Regions from separate parts of the Stenotrophomonas genospecies 5 genome, predicted to be linked through region 3. Evidence: predicted binding sites of a transcription regulator. Region 3 holds the regulator's gene; each other region holds the start of a gene.
The links. The regulator HrcA, encoded in region 3, represses chaperone genes, less so after heat shock. The targets are predictions, from matches to a motif close to TTNGCACTCNNNNNNNNNGAGTGCNAA.
Positions count from the first base shown of each region.

Region 1: a site for HrcA is predicted at 2,691-2,717, ahead of ACX9OW_RS13135 (co-chaperone GroES). Genes of this name have one in related genera too.
Region 2: a site for HrcA is predicted at 2,591-2,617, ahead of rpoH (RNA polymerase sigma factor RpoH). Genes of this name have one in related genera too.

Region 1 is NZ_JBTMUW010000001.1:2,854,131-2,858,433, reverse strand. It holds gene ACX9OW_RS13150 (protein-disulfide reductase DsbD family protein) at 1-257, opposite strand, end outside; gene cutA (divalent-cation tolerance protein CutA) at 254-592, opposite strand; gene ACX9OW_RS13140 (endonuclease) at 661-2,451, opposite strand; gene ACX9OW_RS13135 (co-chaperone GroES) at 2,764-3,051, shown strand; gene groL (chaperonin GroEL) at 3,133-4,303, shown strand, end outside.
Region 2 is NZ_JBTMUW010000001.1:2,898,251-2,902,553, reverse strand. It holds gene ftsX (permease-like cell division protein FtsX) at 1-791, shown strand, start outside; gene ACX9OW_RS13345 (response regulator) at 799-1,641, shown strand; gene ung (uracil-DNA glycosylase) at 1,638-2,351, shown strand; gene rpoH (RNA polymerase sigma factor RpoH) at 2,629-3,504, shown strand; gene ACX9OW_RS13330 (RHS repeat domain-containing protein) at 3,933-4,303, shown strand, end outside.
Region 3 is NZ_JBTMUW010000001.1:583,466-587,768, reverse strand. It holds gene dnaK (molecular chaperone DnaK) at 1-1,009, opposite strand, end outside; gene grpE (nucleotide exchange factor GrpE) at 1,216-1,731, opposite strand; gene hrcA (heat-inducible transcriptional repressor HrcA) at 1,795-2,859, opposite strand; gene recN (DNA repair protein RecN) at 2,974-4,303, shown strand, end outside.

The DNA.
Region 1 (4,303 bases), 2.3 Mb from region 3:
TGCTTGGTGCCGCTGGGCATCTGCAGCGCACCGGCATTGAAGGCCGGGTCGGCCTTGACGCTGGTGCGGTGGCGATAGAGGTAGTACCCCGGCGCGATCTTGAACTGCAGCTGGATCTGGTTCCGCTCCGGCGCACTGGCGGTGAGCGCGAACGCCTGGTCCACCGGCAGCAGATCTTTCTCGTCCAGGGCGAATGCAGGCAGGGCCAGCGAGAGCAGGGCGCACAGCGCGGCGGCACGGGCAAACAGATTCATCAAGCGGTGTCCTCCCGGGTCTGCGCCCGGATCCAATCCAGATAGGCCGGGAGTCCGGCCCGGGCTTCGACCGCGATGCACTCGGGGAGTTCATACGGATGCAGTTCGACGATCCGTGCCATCGCTGCCTCCACGCGGCTGGCCGTAGTCTTCACCAGCAGCTGCAGCTCGGCATCGGTAGTGACCTCGCCCTGCCAGCGGTAGGTCGACTGCGCCCCTTCCAGGCGCGTCACGCAGGCGGCCAGGCGCTCGCCGACCAGCGCATGCGCGATGCGCTCGGCACTGGCCCGGTCCGGGCAGGTGGTCAACAGCAGCAGGACGGGATCGACGGTCGGCATGACCGTCGAGTATAGGGCCGCCGCCGGATCAAGGTCCGGCGGCGGCGATGGACCGCTGCGTTGCGCGGTCAGTTGGCCAGCTGGCAGGTCGCCGGCTTGGCCGAGGTGAACAACGCCGGCGTCGCCCACTCGGGGTGGTCGATGAACGGGTTGCGGTTGCCCTGGAAGCTGTAGATCACGTCGTTGCGCGCGCGCTCGGCGTCGTCCGGCGGATCGGACAGATGCCAGTCGATCAGGGTCGAGAGCAGGCCCATGTAGGCCGGCGAACTGCTGGTCCTGACGATCCGGCTGCGGTCGTCGGTCAGCTCCAGGTCCGGCTCGGACTGGCCGGTGGCTGCATCCTTGCCGCCCTCGTAGCGGATCGCCATGTACATCACCGCGCGCGCCATGTCGCCCTTGCGATGGCCCCACACCTCGAAGGTGCCGGTGTTGCCGTCCGGCGTGCGCACCCAGTTGGAATTGCCCGGGTAGCCGCCGCTGCCGCCGCCATGGCCGTTGTTGGCCTCGGTGGCGCGCTCGCCACAGTTGGCATCGCACTTGCCGAACGGCTTGTTGCCGCGGTCGGCATTCCACTGCGCATCGGTCAGGTACAGCATGTGGGTGTCGGTGTAGGGCGCGTACGGCAGGCCCTTGTCGCCGGTGGTGCTGGCAAAGCCCAGCGAGTTCGGCCAGGTGTGCTCGCGGTTGTAGGTCAGGCCGCTGCCCGTGCCAGCGCGATCGCTGACCTTGGCGTAGCTGCGGTTGCGATAGGCATCGAGGATGCGGTTGGGATTGTTCGGATCCTCGTCGGCGATCTCCAGGATGGTCCAGGTGCTGGTGCCCGACCCGCTGTACGGATAGGCGGTGTGGCCCTTGATGGTCGCGTGCAGCGAGCAGCGCAGCTGGCTCGGGCTGGAGGTGTTGACCCTGGAGTAGTAGCCCGCCGGTACGCCGGGATTGCCCGGATCGGGGTTGCCCGTGGCGCTGGCCACGGTGAAGGCGATGCGGCTGTCGGCAGCCGGATGCGCGCCCTGCAGGTCGGTGATGCGCGCGGCGCGGATGTCGAAGCGGCAGGCCTCACCGGCCACCAGCGCGGTGTTGGTGGACAGCTTCACGCTCCTGCCGCTGGCCGGGTGGGTCAGCGGTACGCTGCCGGAGGCGCCGCAGCTCAGCGCGAAGGCGCCGCTGGCCAGGTTCACCGTCTCGCTGAACACCACTTCCAGATCGGCCGCGGCCGGGAACGTGCTGCTGCCCTGGGCGGGGGTGGTGGTGGACACCGATGGCGGCGTATTGGGACCGGGCGTACCCTCACCGCTGAAGGTCTGGCCGTTGTTGCAGCTGCCGAAGGTGTGCGTCGCCGATTCGGCCCAGGTGAAGTGGGCGTACTGGCTGCCGCTGCCCGTCAGCTGCAGTGAGGTGCCAGGGGCCGTGCTGTTGGTCTCGGCCACCGGAATGTTCTGGCTGGTCATGCCTGCGGCAGGACCGCCGGAGGCAGTGATCGTGCCCTCATAGCTGAGGAACTGGACCACCTTGCCGCTGGCGTCGACCAGCGCGATGCCGTCGTTGGGACCGTTCTGGATGCCGTTGGTCGGATAGCTGACCACGGCCAGGGTGGCGCTGCCGCACCCGGCGGCGCTGCCGGCAGGGACGGCCGTGTTGGCGTACACCGAAGCGGCCGACGGCGTGCTGCCGTTATAGAGATACAGCCGATAGCCGGACAGATCCTCGCCGGCGGTGGCCACGACCTCGATCGCCTCGCCGACGTCACCGGCTGCGGTGCTGTCGTCGTAATGCAGTTCGTTGATGAAGACCTCGGCCTGGGCCGGCGCGGTGGCCAGGGCCAGCACGCAGGCGGTGGCGAGCAGGGACAGCAATCGCATCGACGACTCCTTGTGATTGGGAATGCGCGGCCGAGCCTAAGGCCGATCCAGTGACACTTTGTCGTAAATGAACGTCAGATATCTGACAGTGCGACGTTGGTCACCTAATTCGGGGCCACCCCACCGCACTGCCGCAGCGTCCGGCGCGGAAACTTTTTTCGCGACGCCCCTTGAAAGCCTCCCGGGGGGCTCCATCTCTGCCGTGCTCCCGACCTTGTCGGGTTTCTTCACGTGCGGTTCTGGCACTCGCCTGGTGCGAGTGCTAACATCGCCGGACTTTTTTAGACCAATCAATCACTTAAGAGGTCTCCTATGAGCATCAAGCCGCTGCACGACCGCGTTGTGGTCAAGCCGATCGAAGCCGACGAAATCTCCGCCGGTGGCATCGTCATCCCCGACTCGGCCAAGGAAAAGTCCACCAAGGGTGAAGTCGTGGCCGTCGGCCCCGGCAAGCCGCTGGACAACGGCAGCGTGCGCGCGCCGTCCCTGAAGGTCGGTGACAAGGTCATCTACGGCCAGTACGCCGGCAGCTCGTACAAGAGCGAAGGCGTCGAGTACAAGGTCCTGCGCGAAGACGACGTGCTCGCCGTCATCGGCTGAGCCCCGCCGCGACCTGTTTCAACCTGATCCCCACATCCCAGCCGCCGGGCACGGCCCGGCGCGACCAATGAGGTAATTGCAATGGCTGCCAAGGATATCCGTTTCGGTGAAGACGCCCGTTCGCGCATGGTGCGCGGCGTCAACGTTCTCGCCAATGCCGTCAAGGCCACCCTCGGCCCGAAGGGCCGCAATGTCGTGCTCGAGAAGAGCTTCGGCGCCCCGACCATCACCAAGGACGGCGTCTCCGTCGCCAAGGAAATCGAACTGGCTGACAAGTTCGAGAACATGGGCGCGCAGATGGTGAAGGAAGTTGCTTCGCGCACCAACGACGACGCCGGCGACGGCACCACCACCGCCACCGTGCTGGCCCAGGCCCTGATCCGCGAAGGCGCCAAGGCCGTTGCTGCCGGCATGAACCCGATGGACCTCAAGCGCGGTATCGACAAGGCCGTCGTGGCTGCCGTCACCGAGCTGAAGAACATCTCCAAGCCGACCGCTGACGACAAGGCGATCGCCCAGGTCGGCACCATCTCGGCCAACTCGGACGAGTCGATCGGCCAGATCATCGCTGACGCGATGAAGGAAGTCGGCAAGGAAGGCGTGATCACCGTTGAAGAAGGCTCGGGCCTGGACAACGAGCTGGACGTGGTCAAGGGCATGCAGTTCGACCGCGGCTACCTGTCCCCGTACTTCATCAACAACCAGCAGTCGCAGACCGCTGACCTGGATGACCCGTTCATCCTGCTGCACGACAAGAAGATCTCCAACGTCCGTGACCTGCTGCCGGTGCTGGAAGGCGTCGCCAAGGCCGGCAAGCCGCTGCTGATCGTGGCCGAGGAAGTCGAAGGCGAAGCGCTGGCGACCCTGGTGGTCAACACCATCCGTGGCATCGTCAAGGTCGTGGCCGTGAAGGCCCCGGGCTTCGGCGACCGTCGCAAGGCGATGCTGGAAGACATGGCCGTGCTGACCGGCGGCACCGTGATCTCCGAAGAAGTGGGCCTGTCGCTGGAGAAGGCCACCATCAAGGACCTGGGCCGCGCCAAGAAGGTGCAGGTCTCCAAGGAGAACACCACCATCATCGACGGCGTGGGCGACAAGGCTGCGGTCGAATCGCGCGTTGCGCAGATCAAGACCCAGATCCAGGACACCTCCTCGGATTACGACCGCGAGAAGCTGCAGGAACGCGTGGCCAAGCTGGCCGGCGGCGTTGCCGTGATCAAGGTGGGTGCGTCCACCGAAATCGAAATGAAGG
Region 2 (4,303 bases), 2.3 Mb from region 3:
TGCCACTGGGCCTGTCGATCGCGCTGGACAACCTCAAGCATTTCGCCGGCAGCGTGCAGCAGTCGCGCGACATCAATGTCTTCCTCAAGGGCACGGTGGATGGCCCGGGTGCGTTGCGCCTGGCCGGCCAGCTGCGCGACCGCGATGACGTCGGCGAGGTGACCGTGCGCACGCCCGAGCAAGGGCTGCAGGAGCTGCGCGATGCCGGCCTTGGCGAGGCGATCGACGCGCTGAATGACAATCCGCTGCCTTCGCTGCTGGTCATCACCCCGGGGCAGGGCAAGGACGATGCGCGTCTGGCGCGTGCGCTGGAAAGCCTGCCCGAGGCCGATCTGGTGCAGCACGATGCGCTGTGGCGGCAGCGTCTGGATGCGTGGCTGGCGTTCGGCGCGCGGCTGGTACAGGTGCTTTCGGTGCTGCTCGGCGTCGGCGCTGCGCTGGTGGTCGGCAATACCGTGCGCCTCGACATCCAGGCACGGCGCGAGGAAATCGGCGTGCTGCAGCTGCTCGGCGCCAGCGATGGCTTCATCCGCCGGCCCTTCCTGTATCTGGGCGCCTGGTACGGGCTGGGCGCCGGCGCGGTGGCGCTGGCCCTGATCGGTGTTGCCGGCGCCGCCCTGCGCGCGCCGCTGGCTGACCTGTCACGCAGCTACGGCAGCCCGTTCGTGCTGCACGGCCTGGACCTGCTGCATGGCAGCCTGGTCCTGCTGGGCACGCTGCTGCTGGGGTGGCTGGGCGCGTGGCTGGTCACCGGCCACTTCCTCCGCCAGACCCGCCCGACCGACACCTGAGACCGGCATGCAACCGCAAGCGCTGAAGCACCTTGAAGGGCCCGCTACGCGGGTGATGGTGGTCGACGGTTCCAAACTGGTGCGCAAGCTGATCGCCGACGTGCTGCAGCGTGATCTGCCGGGCGTGGAGGTGATCGGCTGCGACAGCATCGAGGATGCCCAGCAGGCGCTGGCGCAGGGGCCGGTGGACCTGGTCACCACCTCGCTGACCCTGCGTGACGGTGACGGCCTGGCGCTGGCGCGGACGGTCCGCGAAGCTGCCGGCCAGGCGTACGTGCCGGTGATCGTGGTCTCCGGCGATGCGCAGCAGCATCTGGAGCAGCGGCGCTTCACCGAGTACGTCACCGACTATTTCGACAAGGCGCTGGGCCATGAGGCGCTGGCGACCTTCATCCGTGGCTATGTGCAGCCGCAGACCATTCCCGGGGCGACCATCCTCTACATCGAGGACAGCCGGGTGGTGGCGGAGGCGACCAAGCGCATGCTCGAACGCCAGCAGCTCAACGTGCTGCACGTGGTCAGTGCCGAAGAGGCCTTCACCCTGCTCACGGCCGAATCGCTGGGCCGCAGCCGCCACCGCATCGACCTGGTGTTGACCGACGTCACCCTGAAGGGCGAATTGAGCGGACGCGACGTGGTGCAGCGCGTACGCGTGGATTTCGGCTACGGCAAACGCCGACTGCCGGTGCTGGTGATGACCGGCGACGGCAATCCACACAACCAGACCGGGTTGCTGCAGGCCGGTGCCAATGATCTGGTGCTGAAGCCGATCGAGGAGCGCCTGCTGGTGACCAAGGTGCTGTTCCAGCTGCGCCTGGCCCGCTTGAACGATGGACCCCTGTTGCGATGACCGATGACGTAGTGGACACCCCGACGATCCAGCTGGAACCGAGCTGGAAGCAGCAGGTCGGCGATTACCTGTTGCAGCCGCAGATGCGCGAACTCTCCACCTTCCTGCGCCAGCGCAAGGCGGCCGGCGCGGCGGTGTTCCCGCCGGGGCCGCAGATCTTCGCGGCGTTCGACGCCACGCCGTTCGAACAGGTGAAAGTGGTGATCCTGGGCCAGGACCCGTACCACGGGCGCGGCCAGGCGCATGGACTGAGCTTCTCGGTGCCCGCCGGCGTTCCGGTGCCGCCATCGCTGCTGAACATCTACAAGGAGATCGAGGGCGACCTCGGCATCCCCCGTCCCGATCACGGCTGCCTGGTGCCGTGGGCGCAGCGCGGCGTGCTGCTGCTCAATGCCGTGCTGACGGTGGAGGAGGGCAGGGCCGGCGCCCACCAGGGCCGCGGCTGGGAAGGCTTCACCGACCACGTGGTGGATGTGCTCAACCGCGAACGCGAAGGCCTGGTGTTCATGCTCTGGGGGGCCTACGCGCAGCAGAAGGGCAAGGTCATCGATACCCGGCGCCACCGTGTGCTGAAAGCCCCGCATCCCTCGCCGCTGTCGGCCCATCGTGGCTTCCTCGGCTGCCGGCATTTCTCGATGGCCAACGACTATCTGCAGCGTCGCGGGCAGGCGCCGATCGACTGGTCGCTGCCGCCGCGCGCGGCGCTTTGACCTCCGCCGGCAGCCGGGCCTGAACACCGGGCAACGTTTCCTGGCCTGAATGGGCCTCCGGAACGGCCCGTTCAGCTCCGCTTGACCGGAATCGGTCGGTTCCCGGCAGGTAATTGGTTGAATTCCAAGGGATTGTGAATCCCGAAAAGCGCGCTCGCCACTGTCATCAAATCGCGCTACGGTAGGGCTCTGTTTGGGACCAGTGTTGCATCAATAGGATGCTGGAACTTTTTCCTCCTTTAGCAGTCCAAATCCCGGACTGCTAAGATGGGTGCCTATGAGCCAGAACACCTCTACTGCCCTTGTGGCAAACAATCTCCCGATTCCCAGTGCGCTCGGTTCGCTGGACGCCTACATCGGTGCCGTGCACCAGATCCCGGTGCTGTCGGTCGATGACGAACAGGACCTGGCCCGTCGCTTCCGCGACGGCAACGATCTGGACGCTGCCCGTGAGCTGGTGCATTCGCACCTGCGCTTCGTGGTGCACGTGGCCCGCGGCTACAACGGCTATGGCCTCGCCCTGGGCGACCTGATCCAGGAAGGCAACATCGGCCTGATGAAGGCGGTCAAGCGCTTCGACCCGGACATGGGCGTGCGCCTGGTCTCCTTCGCCGTGCACTGGATCCGTGCCGAGATGCACGAGTTCATCCTGAAGAACTGGCGCATCGTCAAGGTCGCCACCACCAAGGCGCAGCGCAAGCTGTTCTTCAACCTGCGCAAGTCGAAGACGCGCCTGGGCTGGATGAACGCCGCGGAAGTCAGCGCGGTGGCCAAGGATCTGAACGTGTCCGAGCGCGAGGTCATGGAAATGGAGTCGCGCCTGTCCGGTCGCGATATCGGTTTCGATGCGCCCAGCGACGAGGATGATGATCATGCGCCGCCGTCGCCGGCCGCATACCTGGTGGCCAACGATGAAGATCCGTCGATGGCCTACGAGCGTGCCGACAGCGAGGACAACCAGCTGCAGCTGCTGCGCGAAGGCATGGCCGAATTGGATGCGCGTTCGCGTGACATCATCCGCCGCCGTTGGCTGGATGCGGACAGCAAGGTGACGCTGCAGGAACTGGCAGACGAGTACGGCGTGTCGGCCGAACGCATCCGCCAGGTCGAGGCGAATGCCCTGAAGAAGATGAAGGCGCTGTTCACCGCGTAAGGCATGGATCTTAGGTTCGGTTTCTATCTCCGGCACCCGTTCTGATGAAAAGCCCCGGCGTTGGTCGGGGCTTTTCGTTTGGCCGGCATGGCAGTTAGTGATGCGGGCCGCTGATCGGGTGCTTCAGTAGTATCAGCCCATGGCTGGCACTCTTGCGCTGTCGGTAGCCGTTCAAGCCCTCGCGAGGTTTATAGCGAAGGGCCTGGCCCAATGCAGAATCCTCCCTTTGGCCTCAGTCCTGGAGTTGGACTCCGATGATTACCCTTCTGTGCTATGAATGCCAAGCCTTGCTTCAAGGCTCTTTCATGGATTGGAATGATGCGCAGGTTTGAGAGAACTGCAGGCGGTGTGTCGACCCGCTTCGGGGAATTGAAGATCGAACTCGCAAGCTTGGTGTCATAGGCGCCTGGCTGTGCTGCCTGCTGCTGATGGGCCTTGGCCTGTCACCATCCGCAATCGCCCAGACAACGATCACATACATTCACACTGATGCCCTCGGCTCGGTTGTGGCCGAAAGCGATGCCAACGGCAACGTCATCAAACGATATGACTACGAGCCCTACGGGGCCGTGGTAGGCGGTCAGGTCACGGATGGACCTGGGTACGCCGGACATGTGAGTGACTCGGCCACAGGGCTGAGCTACATGCAACAGCGCTACATGGATCCACAACTGGGTGTGTTTTTGTCAGTGGACCCAGTCACCGCTCACCAAAAGCCAGTTGAGCAGTTCAATAGGTATCGGTACGCGAACGGGAATCCCTACAGGTTCGTCGATGCGGATGGAAGGCAGGCCGCAGA
Region 3 (4,303 bases):
TGATGTCGCTCGAACGCAGGCCGGCATCGTTCAGGGCGACGCGGCACGGCTCGATCGACTTCTTGATCAGGTCTTCCACCAGCGCTTCCAGCTTGGCGCGGGTCAGCTTGATGTTCAGGTGCTTCGGACCCGACGCGTCAGCGGTGACGTACGGCAGGTTCACTTCGGTCTGCTGGGCGCTGGACAGCTCGATCTTGGCACGCTCGGCAGCGTCCTTCAGGCGCTGCAGGGCCAGCGGATCCTTGCGCAGGTCGATGCCCTGGTCCTTGTTGAACTCTTCCACCAGGTACTCGATGACGCGGTTGTCGAAGTCTTCGCCGCCCAGGAAGGTGTCGCCGTTGGTGGCCAGCACTTCGAACTGCTTCTCGCCGTCGACGTTGGCGATCTCGATCACCGAGACGTCGAAGGTACCGCCGCCCAGGTCGTACACAACGATCTTGCGATCCTTGTTGTCGCCCTTGTCCAGGCCATAGGCCAGCGCGGCCGCGGTCGGCTCGTTGATGATGCGCTTGACGTCCAGGCCCGCGATGCGGCCAGCATCCTTGGTGGCCTGGCGCTGGCTGTCGTTGAAGTAGGCCGGCACGGTGATGACCGCTTCGGTGACCTTCTCACCGAGGAAGTCCTCGGCGGTCTTCTTCATCTTCTCCAGTACCTTGGCCGAGATTTCCTGCGGCGCCATCTTCTTGGCGTCGCTGGTGGCCACCCACGCATCACCATTGTCATGGGCGAGGATGCTGTACGGGACGTGGGCGATGTCCTTCTGCACCTCGGCGTCGGTGAACTTGCGGCCGATCAGGCGCTTCACCGCGTAGAAGGTGTTCTTCGGGTTGGTCACCGCCTGGCGCTTGGCCGAGGCACCGACCAGGACTTCGCCGTCCTTGGTGTAGGCGACGATCGACGGGGTGGTGCGATCGCCTTCCGAATTCTCGATGACGCGGGCCTTGCCGCCGTCCATGATCGCCACGCACGAGTTGGTGGTGCCGAGGTCGATACCAATGATCTTGCCCATGGGGGAGACTCCTGAGAAATGCTGTGTGGATGTCAGTCCGGCCGCTCGGCCGGTGGATGAATGGGATGTGGGGGAGGCTCGTGGAACATTCAAGCCATCTCCCGAACGCTGTGTTCAGCCGTTCAAGGTTCGCCGGGCATGGCCCGGCGATGACGATCCGGGGGTAGCACCGGGCCATGCCCGGCGGCCGCTCCCGGATCGACCGCTCAGTCGGCGGCCACCACCACCAGCGCCGGCCGCAGCAGGCGCTCGTTGAGCAGATAGCCCTTCTGGAACACGGTCACCACGCTGCCCGGGGCGGCGTCCGGGGCCGGCACCTGGCTGATCGCCTGGTGGTGCTCCGGGTTGAACGGCTGGCCGGTCGGGTCAATCAGGACCAGGCCGTTGTCGGCGGCGACCTTCAGCAGCTGCTTGTAGGTCAGCTCCAGGCCCTCGCGCAGCGGGTGCGGGTCGTCGCCGGCGGCCTTCAGGCCGGCATCCAGGCTGTCGAACACGGGCAGCAGTTCGCCCAGCAGCTTCTCGTTGGCGAACTTGCGGGCCTGCTCGATGTCGCGGGCCACGCGCTTGCGCTGGTTCTCCAGGTCGGCGCGCTCACGCAGCGCATCGGCCCTGACCTGCTCGACTTCCGCGCGCAGGCGCTCCACTTCGTCATTGACGCCTGCTGCGGCGGCCGCGTCGGCGGCGCTCTGCTGGGATTCGAAATCTGGATGTTCGTGGTTCATGTCTGGGTCCCTGGCGGTCACTCCCCGCCTCCACCCACCCTAGTGTGGGCGGGATGCTGCGTTTCAAGCGTCCGCGGCACCGGATCCGCGCCCGGTCGGTGAAAAGGCCGCGCCCAGCACGTCGGCGGTGGCCTGTACCAGCGGGATCATGCGGTCGTAGGCCATCCGCTTCGGCCCGATCACCCCCAGCACGCCCAGCACCTGCCCATTGGCCGCATACGGGGCGGTCACCAGCGAAACGCCCTGCAGCGGCATCATCCCGGTCTCTTCGCCGATGAAGATGCGCACGCCCGGGGCCTGGATGGTCCGCTCCAGCAGCTGCAGGATCTCGCGCTTGCTGGAAAAGAGCTCGAACAGTTCACGCAGGCGCTCCAGGTCGGACAGGTCCTGGACCCCCATCAGGCGGGTCTGGCCCGCCACCAGCATGTCGTCGGCCGCGGGCTGCAGGGCCTGCTCGGCCAGTTCGATGCTGTGCGCCAGCAGCTGCTCCAGCTCGGAACGGGCATCGCGCAGTTCCAGCAGCAGGCGCGTCCGGATCTCCGCCAGCGGCAGCCCGGCGAAATGGGCGTTGAGGTAATTGGCGACCTGCTCCAGCTGGCCCGGGGCGAAGTCCTGGCGGGTTTCGATCACCCGGTTCTGGACCTCGTTGTCGGCGAACACCAGGATCGCCAGCACCCGGCGGCCGTCCAGCGCCACGAAATCGATCTGGCGGAAGGCGAACTGCTCGCGCCGCGGCGCGCTGACCACGCCGACGAAGTGGCTCATCGCCGACAGCAGCTCGGAGGCACTGCCGAGCAGGGCCTGGGTGCTGCCGCCACCGGCCAGTTCCTGGCGCAAGCGGGCCAGCTCGCCCTCGCCCGGCGGCTGCATCTGCAGCAGGCTGTCGACAAACACCCGGTAGCCATGCGCGGTCGGGATCCGCCCGGCGGAGGTATGCGGCGACGCCAGCAGGCCCAGGTCCTCCAGGTCGCCGAGGATGTTGCGGATGGTGGCCGGGCTGACTTCCAGCCCGGCCACGCGCGCCAGCGTCTGCGAGCCCACGGGCTCACCATCCTGGATGTGGCGCGCGATCAGCGTGCGCAGCAGATGGCGCGCGCGCGGGGCGAGTTGGTCGGCGGAACCGTGCATGGAATCAACCTGTGAGACACGGAGACTAGATAATGGCGCCGGATCACCTTGGCAAGCCATTGGACCGCCCGCGTGCGCGTGCTAGCGTTGCGCGGCTCAGATACCCCCAGACCCATGCTCAGACACCTATCGATCAAGGATTTCGCCGTCGTCCGCGCTACCGAACTTGAATTCGGGCCTGGCATGACCGTGGTTTCAGGCGAGACCGGCGCCGGCAAGTCGCTGATGGTCGACGCGCTGGGCTTCCTGTCCGGCCTGCGCGCCGACAGCGGCGTGGTCCGCCACGGTGCCGCCCGTGCCGAGCTGTCGGCCGAGTTCGCGCTGGAGCATCTGCAGGCCGCACGCCAGTGGCTGGCCGACAACGAGCTGGACGATGAGGACCAGTGCCAGCTGCGCCGCGTGATCCGCGCCGACGGCGGTTCGCGGGCCTGGATCAACGGCCGCCCGGTCACCCTCGCCCAGCTGGGCGAACTGGCCGCGCTGCTGGTGGAAATCCACGGCCAGCATGAACAGCAGGCCCTGCTGGCGCGTCCTTCCCAGCTGGCCCTGCTCGATGCCTATGCCGGCAACGAGGAAGAGCGCCGTCAGGTCCGCCGCGCCGCAGCCGCCTGGCAGGCACTGGTCGATGAATCCCTGGCGCTGTCGCAACAGGGCGACGTCAGTGACCGTATCGGTTTCCTCGAGCATCAGCTGCGCGAACTGGACCGTGAGGATCTGGAGCCCGAATCGATCCTCGCGCTGGGCGCCAGCCATCGGCGCCAGGCCCATGCCAGCGCGCTGCTGACCGCCTGCCAGGCCGCCAGCAACCAGCTCAACGGCGACGAGGGCAGCTCGGCACTGGATCAGCTGCAGCAGGTGCGGCACGAACTGGCCCGGCTGATCGAACACGACCCGCGCCTGGGCGAGGTGGACAGCCTGATCGAAAACGCGTCGATCCAGCTGCACGAAGCCCTGTCCCTGCTCGACCGCGTGCACGACGACCTGGATGCCGACCCCGAGCAGTTCGAGGAGAACGAGCGCCGTCTCGGCCGCCTGCACGACCTTGCGCGCAAGCATCGCGTGCCGATGGACGAACTGGGCGCGCAGCGCGAGCGCATGCATGCCGAAGTGGAGCAGCTGCGCGGCGCCGACGAACGGCTGCAGCGCCTGGCCGGCGAGATCGACAAGGCCGCGGCCGCTTGGCGGGTGCAGGCCGAAGCACTGACCGCAAGCCGGCGCAGTGCGGCGGCCGCGCTGTCGACCACCACCACCGGCATCATCGCCGAGCTGGGCATGGGCGGTGGCCAGTTCCTGATCGAGCTGGAACCCCAGGACGGCGGCAAGCCCGACCCGCAGGGCGCCGAACGCGTGGAGTTCCTGGTCGCGGCCAATGCCGGTCAACCACCACGCGCCCTGCGCAAGGTGGCCTCGGGTGGCGAACTGTCGCGCATCTCGCTGGCAATCG